Regions from separate parts of the Kosakonia sp. Marseille-Q7440 genome, predicted to be linked through region 3. Evidence: predicted binding sites of a transcription regulator. Region 3 holds the regulator's gene; each other region holds the start of a gene.
The links. Region 3 encodes CRP, which controls carbon source genes, mostly activating them, when cyclic AMP is high. Its sites were predicted from a motif close to ATGTGANNNNNNTCACAT; they were not measured.
Positions count from the first base shown of each region.

Region 1: a site for CRP is predicted at 2,390-2,407, ahead of ACWPW2_RS02655 (glycoside-pentoside-hexuronide (GPH):cation symporter). Genes of this name have one in related genera too.
Region 2: a site for CRP is predicted at 3,049-3,066, ahead of ACWPW2_RS15275 (PTS mannitol transporter subunit IICBA). Genes of this name have one in related genera too.
Region 4: a site for CRP is predicted at 1,664-1,681, ahead of ACWPW2_RS09010 (sugar transporter). Genes of this name have one in related genera too.

Region 1 covers NZ_CBCPLT010000001.1:591,482-595,552, forward strand. The annotation lists gene ACWPW2_RS02650 (glycoside hydrolase family 43 protein) at 1-877, opposite strand, end outside; gene ACWPW2_RS02655 (glycoside-pentoside-hexuronide (GPH):cation symporter) at 877-2,283, opposite strand; gene aroP (aromatic amino acid transporter AroP) at 2,456-3,826, opposite strand.
Region 2 covers NZ_CBCPLT010000002.1:290,498-294,568, forward strand. The annotation lists gene mtlD (mannitol-1-phosphate 5-dehydrogenase) at 1-763, opposite strand, end outside; gene ACWPW2_RS15275 (PTS mannitol transporter subunit IICBA) at 873-2,786, opposite strand; gene ACWPW2_RS15280 (glutathione S-transferase) at 3,441-4,049, shown strand.
Region 3 covers NZ_CBCPLT010000002.1:535,837-539,907, reverse strand. The annotation lists gene ACWPW2_RS16370 (hydrolase) at 1-660, shown strand, start outside; gene ACWPW2_RS16365 (YheU family protein) at 657-875, shown strand; gene ACWPW2_RS16360 (phosphoribulokinase) at 930-1,799, shown strand; gene ACWPW2_RS16355 (OsmC family protein) at 1,830-2,234, opposite strand; gene crp (cAMP-activated global transcriptional regulator CRP) at 2,544-3,176, shown strand; gene ACWPW2_RS16345 (YccS/YhfK family putative transporter) at 3,225-4,071, shown strand, end outside.
Region 4 covers NZ_CBCPLT010000001.1:1,938,291-1,942,361, reverse strand. The annotation lists gene ACWPW2_RS09020 (L-lactate dehydrogenase) at 1-754, shown strand, start outside; gene ACWPW2_RS09015 (PhzF family phenazine biosynthesis protein) at 795-1,586, opposite strand; gene ACWPW2_RS09010 (sugar transporter) at 1,757-2,953, shown strand; gene ACWPW2_RS09005 (alpha/beta hydrolase) at 3,543-4,071, opposite strand, start outside.

The sequences.
Region 1 (4,071 bases), on a different contig from region 3:
TATGGCGGTTGGGATCGTAGAGCGGATCGCCCTCAATTTCGGTGTAGTTACGCGCGTGATAGACCAGCACATCTTCCCCCTCCGGCGTCTGCGTAAAGCTATTGTGTCCCGGGCCATACTGGCGGTTTTCATAACTGGTTTTAAACACCGGCTCTGGCGATTTATGCCAGTTTTGCGGCTCAAGTGGGTTGGCGTCGAGATCGATCCACAGCAGCCCCATGCAGTAGTTCTCGTCCGTCGCGCTGGCAGAGTAGCTGATAAAGAGCTTATCGTTGTGAAACAGCACCGCCGGGCCTTCGTTAACCAGAAAGCCGCGGCACTCCCACGCGAACTCCGGTTTGCTTAACATCACCGGCTCGCCTTTCAGCGTCCACGGGTTTTCCATCTCCGCCAGATAGAGATTGGAGTTGCCCGCAATATCCGGCGCTTTTTGCGCCCAGAGATACCAGCGCTTGCCCTGATGGACAAAGGTGGTGGCATCCAGCGCAAAGGTGTCGAACGGCGTCTTAACCTGGCCTTTCTCAACCCATTTTCCGCTGAGCGGATCGGCATCGGCGCACTCGAGCACAAACATGCGGTGCTGGAACATATTCAGCTTATCGAGCGCCTTTGTTCCAGCGGCGGCAAAGTATAAATACCATTTGCCTTCAATATGATGCAGCTCCGGCGCCCAGATAAGCTCGCTCATCGGCCCGCTTTGCGGTTTACGCCACACGACCGCCCCTTCGGCGCTGCGCAGCCCGTCAAGCGTGGCGGCGCGGCGGATCTCGAGGCGGTCGTACTCCGGCACCGAGGCGACAAAGTAGTAGTGGTCCTGATGGCGCAGAATAAACGGGTCTGCGCGCTGTTCAATAAAGGGGTTCGGCCAGGTTTTCATTATGCATTCCTTACGTTTTTCGCCGCCGGTACGCTCTGGCTGTCGCTCAGTTCGTGGTAGTTAATGCGGCGTTTTTCCAGATCCGCCTGGATCTGTTTCATCAATTCACGGTCTACTTTCAGCAGACGAACCACGCCTGCGGTGATGAGATATCCGACGCCCGGGATCACCGTAAACAGCAGCATAATGCCGTTGATGGCGCTGGCGCTCTGCTGTTTGGCACCGGCATCGTAGCCATACCAGGAGAGCAGGAAACCAACCATCGCGCCCGCTACCGCCAGCCCGACTTTCAGGAAGAAGAGGTTGCCGGAAAAGCTGATGCCGGTGATACGTTTGCCGGTTTTCCACTCGCCGTAATCATCGACATCGGCCATCAGCGACCAGTGCAGCGGGGAGGGGATCTGGTGCAGGATGTTGAGCAGGAAGTAGAGCACCGCAATCATCACCGTCGCGCGCGGGTCGAGGAAGTAGAAGCCGCAGGAAAAAATCGCCAGCGCGATATTGGTCCAGAAGAAGACTTTCAGTTTGCACCAGCGGTCGGTCAGCACTTTTGCCAGCATGCTACCGAACATCATGCCGACCACGCCGAGGCTGATAAACAGCGTGGCGAAGTGGGTGCTCTCCTGCATCACCCAGGTGACGTAGTACATGGTGGCGGCCATACGGATAAAGCCGGGGCAGACGTTGCACAGCGTCAGCAGCAGAATGCGCACCCACTGATCGTTCTTCCATACGTCCTTGAAATCTTTCTTCAGATCGTCATTGGTCGGCACCGCCGGGCGCACACGCTCGCGCACAGTAGCAAAGCAGTACAGGAACATACACATGCCGATAAATGCCAGCACCGTCATCGCCATCTGGTAGCCCTTGGCTTTATCCGCGCCGCCGAACCACTCCGCCATTGGCAGCAGCGTCAGCGACAGCAGCAGCGTCGCGATACCAACCATCACAAAGCGGTAAGACTGGCAGGCCACGCGCTCTTTCGGATCGTTGGTGATAACGCCACCCAGTGAGCAGTAGGGAATATTGATGGCGGTATAGGTGAGGGAGAGCAGGAAGTAGGTGACAAAGGCATAGATAACTTTGCTGCTGTAGGTCCACTCCGGCGTGGTAAACATCAGCACGCTAAAGACCGCGTAAGGCACCGCAATCCACAGTAGCCACGGGCGAAAACGGCCATATTTGCTTTGCGTGCGGTCGGCCAGCGCGCCCATTAACGGGTCGGTGATGGCATCAATAACGCGAATCGACAGCAGCAGCACGCCGACCAGCGCGGGAGCCAGACCGAAGATATCGGTGTAAAAATAGTTCACAAACAGCATGATAGCGCCAAAGATGATGTTGCATCCGGCGTCGCCCATGCCATAACCAATCTTCTCTTTAACAGACAGTTTATTGGTGTCCATCGACGGGTCTCCCTCTGAGGTATGAGTTCGATTATTCGCCCGTAAATTTTTATTTGCGTAGCAGGATCACGCCGCAGAGATGGACAAAATGGCTACGTAAAGGAAAGTGTGAGGAAGATAACATTGGTTTAACAACCCTCTCCCGGGCGGGAGAGGGGAGGGCAGAAGGGGATTAGTGTGCTTTCACCGCTTTTGCATTTTTCTGTCGTACCAGGTAGCCGACGCCAAGAATGGCAATCCACACCGGGATAAGCCACACGGAGATCGCCATACCCGGCGTCATCACCATGATAACCAGCACCGCCGCCATAAAGATCAGGCAGATCCAGTTCCCCAGCGGGTAGAAGAGCGCCGGGAAGCGCGGTTTCACGCCCTGTTGCTGCTTCGCACGACGAAAACGCATGTGCGCGAGGCTGATCATCGCCCAGTTAATCACCAGCGCGGAGACCACCAGCGCCATCAGCAGCCCAAAGGCGGATTCCGGTGCGAGGTAGTTAATCAGCACGCAGAGCGCGGTGAAGAGTGCAGAGACGAGGATGGTGTTTACCGGCACGCCGCGCTTGTCGGTTTTTTGCAGCATTTTCGGCGCGTTGCCCTGTTTTGCCAGGCCAAACAGCATGCGGCTGTTGCAGTAAACGCAGCTGTTGTAGACCGACAGCGCCGCCGTCAGCACCACGATATTCAGCGCATTGGCTACAAAGGAATCGCCAAGTTCATGGAAGATCAGTACAAACGGGCTGGTGTCAGCCGTTACGCGGGTCCACGGCAGCAGGGAGAGCAGCACCGCCAGCGAGCCGATATAGAAGATCAGGATGCGGTAGATAACCTGGTTGGTTGCTTTGGGAATGCTCTGCTCCGGGTTATCCGCTTCCGCCGCGGTGATACCGACCAGCTCCAGCCCGCCGAAGGAGAACATGATGATCGCCATCATCATTACCAGGCCGCCGATGCCGTGCGGCAGGAAGCCGCCCTGTTCCCATAAGTTGCGAACCGTCGCCTGCGGGCCTGCGCTGTCGCTAAACAGCAGCCAGCCGCCGAAGAGGATCATCGCCACCACGGCCACCACTTTGATAATGGCAAACCAGAACTCCATCTCGCCGAACACTTTTACGTTGGTCAGGTTGATGGCGTTGATAACGACAAAGAAGACGGCAGCGGAAGCCCAGGTAGGAATTTCCGGCCACCAGAACTGGACATATTTACCGACCGCCGTCAGTTCGGCCATGGCGACCAGCACGTAGAGCACCCAGTAGTTCCAGCCGGAGGCGAAACCGGCAAAACTGCCCCAGTATTTGTAAGCGAAATGGCTGAAGGAGCCGGCAACGGGCTCTTCGACCACCATCTCACCGAGCTGGCGCATAATCAGAAACGCGATAAAACCGGCAATGGCGTAGCCGAGAATAATGCCGGGACCGGCCGACTGGATGACTGACGCGCTGCCCAGAAACAGCCCAGTCCCAATAGCACCGCCCAGCGCGATAAGCTGTATATGGCGGTTCTTAAGGCCGCGCTTTAGCTGATCGCCGTGCTGTTGACCTTCCATTATGAAACCTCGTGTGTGGTTATTATGTTTACGCTATGTTTGAGCGTGTAATGAATAAGTTCCATTTATATGTATTTTTTGCTTTACGAAGCGGCAGGGTAATTTTGAGTTAAGACCTTTCGCATGCCAAAGAATAGTGGTAAGCGAAAGGGAATGCATCTGCTTTATGACGCGGACATGACGAGCTGACGAAAAAAAGAGCGCCGGCAAATAACCCTCTTACCCCCTCATCGGAAAACATCCCT
Region 2 (4,071 bases), 250 kb from region 3:
TCTCTTCCATCGCGCCTTTCACTACGGCACGAATTTTCTCATCAAGGATCGCGTCGCGAATAGTTTGATGACCGGTCTGTTTTCCAAGGTAGGCGGTTATAGCATGCCCGGTATTCAGCGTGAAGAGCTTGCGCTCAACAAAGGCCATCAAATTGTCGGTCAGCTCCATCCCCGGAATGGTCGGCAGCGCGCCCTTAAACTGGGTTTTGTCGACAATCCACTCGCTGAAGGTCTCCACGGTCACTTCCAGCGGATCGTTGTTGGCAGACGCGGAAGGGGGAACAATGCGGTCAACGGCAGAATCGACGAAGCCGACATGCGCCTCAACCCAGGCTTTATCCTCTTCTGCCAGCTGGGCGAAAACGTGCCCTTTCAGCTGGCTGGTGCCGCGCACCATATTTTCACAGGCGATAATATTCAGCGGCGTATCGATGCCCTGCGCCTTACGTTTTACCAGCCCTTTGGCAACCGCCGGGGCGATGCGCTCCAGCACGACCGGGCCAACGGCGGTGGTGACTAAATCGACCTGCGCAATCAGGTCGACAACTTCATCGCCGATGCTGCTCACCGCATTGACGCCAGAGACGGTATCCACCTGCTCTTGTTCACCGACTACGTGAACCTGATAGCTATGACGGGCGTTGAGGGCGTCCAGAACCACCTGATTAACATCGGCGAACGTCAGTTCAATCCCCGCGTCGGCCAACAGCTTGCCGATAAAGCCACGTCCGATATTACCTGCGCCAAAATGTAATGCTTTCATAGAATGACCCTTAATCAATGTTTTTACCCGAGAGGGCTGGGGTGAGGAACGTCAGCGGCTTCTCCTCACCCAAGCCCTCTCCTCCGAAGAGGAGAGAACGTGGAGCGGATTACTGGTTCAGCAATGCCAGCACTTCCTCAACGCTTGTGGTGTGCGTGAGACGTTCGACAATCGTCTCATCATCCAGCGCAGTGGTCAGGCTGGTAATCACCTGAATGTGTTCGTTATTACGTGCGGCAATACCGATCACCAGATGCGCAATCTCATCCTCTTCTTCACCGAAGCGCACGCCCTGCGGATACTGGCAGAAGACCACGCCGGTTTTCAGGACGCGATCTTTCGCTTCCACCGTGCCGTGCGGAACTGCAATAGACTGGCCCAGATAGGTTGGCGTCATTTTTTCACGTTCCAGCATCGCGTCAATATATTCAGGCTGCACATAGCCGCCTTTGACCAGCTGCTCACCGGCAAAGCGGATCGCCTCTTCTTTCTGCGTGGCGCTACAGCCGAGGAAGATATTCTCCGCGCCCAGCTTAAACAGATGGGTGTTGGAGGTATCAAAGCTGTCCTGCAGGCTGCTGTTAACCTTCGCTTCGTTAGTCGTGTGGCGTTGGGCGGCCGCCAGACGCTCGGTCAGGCCGGTGTACAGGCCGCTGTCGAGGAAGTTGGTCAGCGAGATATGCTGCGCTTGCGGTGCCTGGCGCATGGCGCGCTCGGTCAGGTCGCGGTGCGTAATCACCAGATCGACATCAGACGGCAGGCTGTTAATCGCACTGTTGGTAACAGAGATGTTGGTCAGGCCCGCATCCTGCACTTTCTTACGCAGCACACCTGCGCCCATGGCGCTGGAGCCCATTCCGGCATCACATGCGACGATGATTTTGCGCACGTGGCTCAGATCGTTAGTGACATCTTTTGTCCCCTGCGCAGTAGTAGCGCCTTTGGACTCAGCTTTCATATCCTGCATACGGCGGGTTGCCGCTTCGATATCGTCCTCTTCCTCTTTCACTTTGCTGGTTTTCAGCAGGATTGCCGCGATAACGAAGGAGACAATCATGGCTGCGAAAATCGCCGCGAGGTTAGCGAAGTAGGCACCTTTTGGCGTCATCGCCAGTACCGCGAGGATAGAGCCAGGAGAAGCCGGAGAGACCAGGCCGCCGTTCAGCACGCTCAGGGTAAAGACGCCGGTCATACCGCCGAGGATCACCGCAATCAGCAGACGCGGGTTCATCAGCACGTACGGGAAGTAAATCTCATGGATCCCGCCGAGGAAGTGAATAATCGCCGCGCCGCCCGCAGACTGCTTCGCGCTGCCGCGACCGAAAAACATATACGCCAGCAGGATACCCATACCCGGGCCCGGGTTCGCTTCAATCAGGAAGAAGATGGACTTGCCGATCTCATGGGACTGCTGAATACCCAGCGGCGAGAAGATGCCGTGGTTGATGGCGTTGTTAAGGAAGAGGATTTTCGCCGGCTCAACGAAGATAGAGGCCAGCGGCAGCATGTCGTGAACCACCATAAAGTTCACGCCTGCGGCGAGCGCTTTCGAGAGCACTTCCACCGCCGGGCCAATCGCCAGGAACGCCAGAATGGCGAGGATCATCCCGATGATGCCAGCGGAGAAGTTGTTCACCAGCATTTCGAAACCGGACTTGATCTTACCGTCGACGGCCGCGTCAAATTTCTTGATGCAGTAGCCGCCCAGCGGGCCTGCAATCATCGCGCCGAGGAACATCGGCATATCCGCGCCTACGATCACGCCCATGGTGGTGATAGCACCGACCACGCCGCCGCGATCGCCGCCTACCAGGCGACCGCCGGTAAAGCCGATCAGCAGTGGCAGCAGGTAGGTAATCATAGGGCCGACGAGTTTCGCCAGCGTCTCGTTAGGTAACCATCCTGTCGGAATAAACAGGGCGGTGATAATCCCCCACGCGATAAAGGCGCCGATATTCGGCATCACCATATTGCTCAGGAAACGACCAAAGCTTTGCACCTTGATCTTGATATCGGATGACATAGAACACCCCTTCTTATGTTTGCTAGCGCACAGGCCGGAAGCCCGAGGTTTATTGTTAATGTGGCGGCAGAGGTAGCCGGACCTGAATTGTCTGTGATGCGGAATCTGGCACCGAATCGTTAACCTGTCCAGATGACACACTTTTATGTGATCTCGATCACGATGAAGAGAGGGGTTATCCACCATTAACAGTGATTTTCGTCACAAAAAATGAGTGTAAAAAAAGAACAGTGCGCAGAATTTGTGCGGCATCGGGCATTAAATGTGAGTTATGTCACATTTATTTGCCGAAGGTTTGTTAGTAATTTGTGACATCAATCACAAGATATTTTCCTCGGAAAATTCCGAACGTGATCGACCGCAAAGTGCGTCTTTTCACCAGCCCAAAGATGTAACTCCCTTTCATCATCCAGGTGGTAATGATGCTGGCATAAGAAATTGACACGGTGATGAACGCAACGCGCGCCTTTTATGCTTTAAGAGAGGCTCTTTTTTTCAGTAAGAGGTTCCTGGTTTTCGCGGCCTGACATTCCAGCACGGGTTAAAAGGACTATTTTATTAATGCCGGGCGATGTAAAGAGGTTCGCTGTACAACCCCCGCACGTGACGTACACTCTTTTTTATCCCTGCGGCAAATTTCAAAAGGACACGGCAATGAAACTGATCGGCAGCTATACCAGCCCGTTTGTACGCAAAATCTCCGTCATACTGCTGGAAAAAGGCATCACCTTTGAATTTATCAATGAGCAGCCCTACAGCGCCGACAGCGGCGTCGGTCACTACAATCCGCTCGGCAAAGTACCGGCGCTGGTCACCGATGAGGGAGAAGTGTGGTACGACTCGCCGATCATTGCGCAATACATTGACCTGCTGGATGCAGAGCCGCCGATGCTGCCGGACGATGCTAAGGCGGCGCTGAAAATCCGCCAGCTGGAAGCGCTGGCCGACGGCATTATGGACGCTGCGCTGGTCTCGGTGCGTGAATTAGCCCGCCCCGTAGAGCAGCAGTCGCAGGCGGAACTGCTGCGCCAGCGGGAAAAAGTCTCTCGCGGTCTGGATGCGCTGGAGAAGTGCCTGCAAGAGGGCGAACTCGGTGTCGATACGCTTAATCTTGCAACCATCGCGATTGCCTGCGCCATCAGCTACCTCAACTTCCGCCGCGTCTCGCCGGGCTGGAACGTCAATCGCCCGTTGCTGGTGAAGCTGGTGGAAAATCTCTTCCAGCGTGAAAGCTTTGCCCGCACGGAACCGCCCAAGGCGTGATCCGTGTTATGCCCGCCTGAGA
Region 3 (4,071 bases):
AACCGCATCTATCACTCCGGTGAAACCGAAGATGGCACCTGGTTTCTCACCTGGCTGCGTCAGGAGCTTGGCGAGGCGCCGACCGCGGCGGTGGGATATTCGCTCGGCGGGAATATGCTCGGCTGCCTGCTGGCGAAAGCGGATGATGATTTGCCCGTCGATGCGGCGGTGATTGTCTCGGCCCCGCTGGTGCTGGAAGCGTGCAGTTATCATATGGATAAAGGCTTCACGCGCGTTTACCAGCGTTATTTGCTCAACCTGCTGAAGGCCAATGCCGCGCGGAAACTGCGCGCCTATCCTGGCTCGCTACCGACGACCATGGAGGTGCTGCGTAAAATGCGGCGCATCCGCGATTTCGATGATGTGATCACCTCGAAAATCCACGGCTTCGACGATGCACTTGATTACTATCGCCGCTGTAGCGCCATGCCGCTGCTGCCGCAGATTCGTAAACCGACGCTTATCATTCACGCCAAGGATGATCCGTTTATGGATCATCACGTCATCCCCGATCTTGCGCAATTACCCGCTAATATTGAGTATCAATTGACGGAACATGGCGGGCACGTCGGCTTTGTCGGCGGCACGCTGCGTCGCCCGGAGATGTGGCTTGAAACGCGCATTCCGGACTGGTTATCCGCTTATCTGGGAGCATCATGATTATTCCGTGGCAAGAACTTGACGCCGACACGCTCGACAATCTGATTGAGAGCTTTGTCTTGCGCGAAGGTACCGATTATGGTGAACATGAGCGTTCGCTTGAACAAAAGGTCGCCGACGTAAAACGGCAATTGCAGCGCGGCGAGGCCGTACTGGTGTGGTCAGAACTGCACGAAACGGTGAATATTATGCCGCGCGGGCAGTTCCACGAATAACCGGACGCCGGGCGGCTTTGATACTGAACAACAGCTTTTCTTCAGGGAGTTGCTATGTCCGCCAAACATCCGGTCATCGCCGTCACTGGCTCCAGCGGCGCGGGAACCACCACCACCAGCCTCGCCTTCCGTAAGATTTTCGCCCAGCTCAACATGCACGCGGCGGAGGTGGAAGGCGACAGCTTTCATCGTTATACCCGTCCGGAAATGGATATGGCGATCCGCAAAGCCCGCGATCTCGGGCGGCATATCAGCTATTTTGGCCCGGAAGCGAACGACTTCGGCCTGCTGGAGCAGACCTTCAGCGAGTATGGCCAGAGCGGCCAGGGCCAGGCGCGCAAATATCTCCACACCTATGATGAAGCCGTGCCGTGGAACCAGGTTCCAGGAACCTTCACCCCCTGGCAACCACTGCCGGAGCCAACCGACGTTTTGTTCTACGAAGGGCTGCATGGCGGTGTGGTGACGCCGCAGCATGATGTGGCGAGCCATGTTGATCTACTGGTGGGCGTGGTGCCGATCGTTAACCTCGAGTGGATCCAGAAGATGATCCGCGACACCAGCGAGCGCGGTCACTCCCGGGAAGCAGTGATGGATTCGGTGGTGCGCTCAATGGAAGATTACATCAACTACATCACGCCGCAGTTTTCCCGCACTCATCTCAACTTCCAGCGCGTTCCCACCGTCGATACCTCAAACCCCTTTGCCGCCAAAGGCATTCCTTCTCTTGATGAGAGCTTTGTCGTGATTCATTTCCGCAATCTGGAGGGGATCGATTATCCGTGGCTGCTGGCAATGTTGCAGGGATCGTTTATCTCGCATATGGATACGCTGGTGGTGCCGGGCGGCAAAATGGGGCTGGCGATGGAGCTGATTATGACGCCGCTGGTGCAGCGGCTGATGGAAGGCAAAAAGATTAAATAACCCGGCGGGAAGCGCCGCCGGGCGGGCTTATCAGGCTTCGATCACCTCAAAGGAGTGGGTAATCTTGACTGCTTTTTCCAGCATCAGCGCCACGGAGCAGTACTTCTCAGCCGAGAGATCGACCGCGCGGGAGACGGCAGCCTCTTTCAGCGCTTTGCCGGTGACGATGAAGTGCAGGTTGATATGGGTAAAGTAGCGCGGTGCTTCTTCACGGCGCTCGGAGGTCAGCTTCACTTCGCAGTCGGTCACGTCATGACGCCCTTTTTGCAGAATCGACACCACGTCAATGGCGCTGCAGCCGCCGGCGGCCATTAAGACCATCTCCATCGGGCTGGGAGCTTTGTCCCCGGAGTTGCCATCCATCAGGATTTGGTGGCCGGAAGCGGACTCACCAAGGAACGTTAACCCTTCAACCCATTTCACTCGTGCCTGCATGTTCATCACTCCGGTATGGCAAATTTTTTCACAGATTACGCGTACATAACAAAACGCGCAACGGAAGGCGACCTGCGTCATGCTGAAGCGAGACACCAGGAGACAGGCGCCAAAAGCTATGCTAAAACAGTCTACATGCTACAGAGAAACATTGACGTTACGAATGTACGCAAGGGATATCATACATTAGAGACCGCAGATGTCGCTGACGGTCCACTTCCCGGGATTTGGGAAGCTTTGATTGCAACCCCAGAAGCTGAATGATTCACGCCGTTTCTGGAGCCAGCTTATAACAGAGGATAATCGCGCATGGTGCTTGGCAAACCGCAAACAGACCCGACTCTCGAATGGTTCTTGTCTCATTGCCATATTCATAAGTACCCGTCGAAGAGCACGCTGATTCACCAGGGTGAAAAAGCGGAAACGCTGTATTACATCGTTAAAGGCTCAGTGGCAGTGCTCATCAAGGATGAAGAGGGTAAAGAGATGATCCTCTCTTACCTCAACCAGGGCGATTTTATTGGTGAACTGGGCCTGTTTGAAGAAGGTCAGGAGCGCAGCGCCTGGGTTCGCGCCAAGACCGCCTGTGAAGTGGCGGAGATCTCCTACAAAAAATTCCGTCAGCTTATCCAGGTGAATCCGGATATTCTGATGCGCCTCTCCTCGCAGATGGCGCGTCGCCTGCAGGTGACCTCGGAGAAAGTCGGTAACCTGGCGTTCCTCGACGTGACCGGCCGCATTGCACAGACTCTGCTGAACCTGGCAAAACAGCCGGACGCCATGACCCACCCGGACGGTATGCAAATTAAAATTACCCGTCAGGAGATCGGTCAGATCGTCGGTTGCTCCCGCGAAACGGTTGGCCGCATTCTTAAAATGCTCGAAGATCAAAACCTGATCTCCGCCCACGGTAAAACTATCGTCGTCTACGGTACGCGTTAATCTGCGAAATGGCGCATCGCTCATGCGGTGCGCCGTTTTTGTTTTCCCATGTGGCGCAGGCTGATTTATCACCCCGAAATCAACTACGCACTGCGACAAACGCTGGTGTTATGCCTGCCTGTGGCGGTTGGGCTGCTGCTCGGCCATCTGCAACAGGGTCTTCTCTTCTCGCTGGTTCCCGCCTGCTGCAATATTGCGGGCCTCGATACCCCGCATAAACGCTTCTTTAAACGCCTGATTATCGGCGGCTCGCTGTTTGCCGGCTGTAGCCTGGCGGTGCAGCTTTTGCTGGCGGAAAATCTTCCGCTACCGGTGATCATGACGGTGCTAACGCTGCTGCTGGGCGTGACAGGTGAAATCAGCGCGCTGCATGGCCGCTTACTTCCCGCATCTCTCATTGCCGCCATTTTTACTCTCAGCCTCGCCGGAAACATGCCGGTGTGGGAGCCGCTGCTGATCTACACCCTCGGCACCCTGTGGTACGGGCTGTTTAACTGGTTCTGGTTCTGGCTATGGCGCGAACAGCCGCTGCGCGAATCCCTCAGCTTGCTCTACCGGCAACTGGCGGACTATTGCGAAGCGAAATATAGCCTGTTAACCCAACACATCGATCCGGAAACCGCGCTGCCGCCGCTGCTCGACCGCCAGCAGAAAGCGGTGGATCTGATTAGCCAGTGTTACCAGCAGCTGCATATGCTGGCGGCCAATCAGAACAACGATTACAAGCGCCTGCTGCGCGTCTTTCAGGTCGCGTTGGATCTGCAGGAGCATATCTCTGTCAGCCTGCATCAGCCGGAAAAGGTGCAGAAGCTGGTCGAGCGCACCCACGCCGAGCAGGTGATTCGCTGGAATGCGCAAACCGTCGCGGCTCGCCTGCGCGTGCTGGCAGATGACA
Region 4 (4,071 bases), on a different contig from region 3:
CACCCGCTCCATCGAGGCGTGCGCGGATGTTGATATCGCGGTAATTACCGTTTCCGGTGGCGCGCTGAAGCCTGGCCAGACGCGGCTGGATGAGCTTGGCAACACCGCGCGCATTGTTAAAAACATTGTGCCCACCATGATGGCATACGGCTTTAACGGCATTTTTCTGGTGGCGACCAACCCTTGCGACATCATTACCTGGCAGGTGTGGTCCCTCTCCGGCCTGCCGCGCAACCAGGTGATCGGTACCGGCGTCTGGCTCGACACAACGCGTCTTCGCCGTCTGCTGGCGCAGGCGCTGGATATCGGCGCGCAGAGCATTGACGCATTTATTATGGGCGAACATGGCGATACGCAGTTCCCGGTGTGGTCGCACTCATCGATTTATGGCTCGCCCATCGCCGACGTCTATCAACAAAAGACCGGCCAGCCGCTGGATGCGGATGCGCTGGCGGATCGCGTGCGCCGCCACGGCTTTGAGATCTTTGCCCGCAAAGGCTGCACCGAATATGGTATTGCCGGCACGATTGCCGAGATCTGCCGCAATATCTTTACCGGTAGCCACCGCGCGCTGGCGATCTCCTGCATTCTTGACGGGGAGTATGGCGCGCACAATGTGGCAATTGGCGTGCCGGCGGTGCTGACCCACAGCGGCGTGGAGCAGATTATCGAACTGCACTTAACCGAGGACGAAGTGGCGAAGTTCAACCACTCTGTTGAGGTGATCAAAACCAATATCGCGCGCTTGCCGTAATAAGCGCGCTGCGGGGGCGCTATCGCCCCCGGTCATTGTGCTAGCGCAAATAGACTTTGCCGATTAAATAGAGCGTCGCCTGGCCACCAATCAACACCCGATCGCCCCGCCACTCGCAGCGCAGATCGCCGCCGCGCGCGGAGACCTGGCGCGCCTGCATCACCGTTTTGCCGAGCTTCTCGCCCCAGTAGGGGATCAGCATGCTGTGCGACGAACCGGTAACCGGATCTTCGGCTACCGACTCGCCCGGGCAGAAGAAGCGGCTGACAAAGTCATACTCCTCTCCCGGTGCCGTGACGCAGACCATTTTTCCCAGCGGTTTCATGGCGGCGATATCGGGCTGTAAGGCTTCGACCTGCGCCTGGTTCTCCAGCACGACCATGTAATCGCGCCCTTCATACACCGCCTGCGCCTGCGCAATGCCCAGCGTTTCCAGCAGCAGCGGCGGCGGATTTTCAACAATCTGGGTTGCCCATGCCGGGAAATTGAGGGTCAGCCAGTCGCCGTTGCGCGCAACGGTTAACTCGCCGACAAAACGGGTGCTGAAGCGGATCTCAGTCTCTGGATAATCGAGGTATTCGAAGATAACGTGAGCGGCGGCAAGCGTCGCGTGACCGCAGAGGTTGATCTCATCCTGCGTGGTGAACCAGCGCAGCTCGAAACCGCTGTCGTTGCGCACAAAAAAAGCGGTTTCCGATTGGTTATGCTGCTGCGCCATTTTCAGTAACAGATCGTCCGCCAGCCATTCGGTGAGCGGACAGACCGCGGCGGCGTTACCGCCGAAGGTATGGTCGCTGAAGGCATCGACCAGATAGAAGTCAATTGTTTGCATTGTTTTTCCTCATCTTTTCTTTTGTTCTGACGGCAAAATTTCAGCGGCGCAACCGCTATTTTTTTGCTGAATGAAAAATGAGATCTACATCACAAAAAGTTTGTCTTTCCGCCAGCAAAAGCATTAAGATCTTCGCCTCTTCTTCCCTCCAACCAACCCAAAGCACTCTTATGATGACGAATACTGTTTCACGTAAAGTCGCGTGGCTACGGGTGGTTACGCTTGCCGTTGCCGCTTTTATTTTCAACACCACCGAATTTGTGCCGGTGGGGTTGCTCTCTGATATCGCCCAGAGCTTCGATATGGAGACCCCGCAGGTCGGGATTATGCTGACCATCTACGCCTGGGTGGTGGCGCTGATGTCGCTGCCCTTTATGCTGCTGACCAGCCATATTGAGCGGCGAAAACTGCTGATTGCGCTGTTTGTGCTGTTTATCGCCAGCCATGTTCTCTCCTTCCTGGCGTGGAATTTCGAGGTGCTGGTGATCAGCCGTATCGGTATTGCCTTTGCGCATGCCATCTTCTGGTCGATCACCGCTTCACTGGCGATCCGCCTGGCTCCGGCGGGAAAACGCGCCCAGGCGTTAAGCCTGCTTGCCACCGGCACCGCGCTGGCGATGGTGCTCGGCTTGCCGATTGGCCGCATCGTCGGGCAGTACTTTGGCTGGCGCACCACCTTCTTTGTGATTGGTATGGGCGCGCTGGTGACGCTGATTTGCCTGGTCAAATTGCTGCCGACGCTCAACAGCGAGCACTCCGGCTCGCTGAAAAGCCTGCCGCTGCTGTTTCGTCGCCCGGCGCTGGTCAGCATCTATGTGCTGACGGCGGTGGTGGTCACCGCCCATTACACGGCGTACAGCTATATTGAGCCGTTTGTGCAGAATGTAGCGGGCTTTAGCGCCAATTTCGCAACTATTCTGCTGCTGTTGCTTGGCGGTGCGGGGATTATTGGCAGCGTGCTGTTCGGTAAGCTCGGCAACCGGCACGCCTCCGGGCTGGTGTGCAGCGCCATCGGGCTGCTGGTGATTTCGCTGGTGATGCTACTTCCCGCTGCCGGGAGCGAAAGCTATCTCGCCGTGCTGAGCCTGTTTTGGGGTGTGGCGATTATGATTATCGGCCTTGGTATGCAGGTGAAAGTGCTGGCGCTGGCACCGGATGCGACCGACGTGGCGATGGCGCTCTTTTCCGGGATTTTCAATATCGGTATCGGCGCAGGCGCGCTGGTGGGCAATCAGGTTAGCCTGCACTGGTCGATGAATACCATCGGTTATGCCGGTGCCGTCCCGGCGATTGCCGCGCTGGTGTGGGCGGTGGTGATTTTCCGCCGCTGGCCGGTGCAGCTCGAGGAGCAGAGCGAACCAGTGTGATCGTTCTGGAACCGTGTAGGCCGGATAAGCGTGTAACGCGCCATCCGGCATTATCTCCGCGGCACCATTGCCGGATGGCGGCTACGCCTTATCCGGCCTACGCGGTTTCAGCAGCAACGGTTTTTCATTCGACACCTATCTTACAGCGACGGTGTTGACCCCCGCTGAAATCGGCGAACCGAAGCGTGAATGACAAGGTCTGGACGCCATGGATGGCGGACAGAGGCGAACCGAGACAGGGAGCGAGTCCCGGAACGGGCGAGCAAGTCGAGTCGAGCCGGCCGCAGTCAGGCACGCGGGAGGTGAGCGCAGTGCGCAGCACCGATTTCCTCGCGGGGCCGCGGGGATTGACAAGGGGAGCGCGGCCGCTTCCCTTGTCCCGTTCACCGCATAAGAGATTAATGAAACTCCCGAACGCCTGGTGAACGGAACCGTTCCACAAAATGCCATATGCCAGACCCATTGCCGGATGGCGGCTTCGCCTTATCCGGCCTACGGTCGCTTCCACCGGGGCAACGTGCCGCACCGATTGCCGGATGGCGCATACGCTTATCCGGCCTACGCGGTTCCAGCGGCTACTATGAATCAATCATGGCGCGGCGGTGATAACGTCGTTCATCACTGAATTTTGCCATGCAAACCAAGGGTTCCACGTCAACCGGGCGTGAATTTTCCCCGACGTCACTAATCCCCAGTCGGAATACCACACCTCTTCACCTTTCAGGCAGCGCCTTGCCGCCTCTTCCGACTGGCCATTGCCGCAAAGCATAACGCTGCCTTTACGGCCATAGAGCGGATTATCAGGTGAAAAAAGCACCGACATATGGGAAAACTGGCTGATGCGCTCCTGCGGTAGAATATCGGTTTTCACGCGTAAGCGTGACATTGTCACTGATTCGGAAGGCGGTGTGCCGTACCAGATTATGCGGCTGGCGGGATGGGTAAAGGCGCGGTCGAATTGATCGAGGATCCAGCGCGTATCCAGCACCGAATCATGCTCCGTTAACACCACCAGCGTCGGTTTATTAAAGGGCTTCTGCGCCAGCAAACTCTGCGCGCTGGCGCTGGTTCGCCAGAACTGGGCAAAACCGTTGGTCGGCACGCGCAGATAGCGGGTT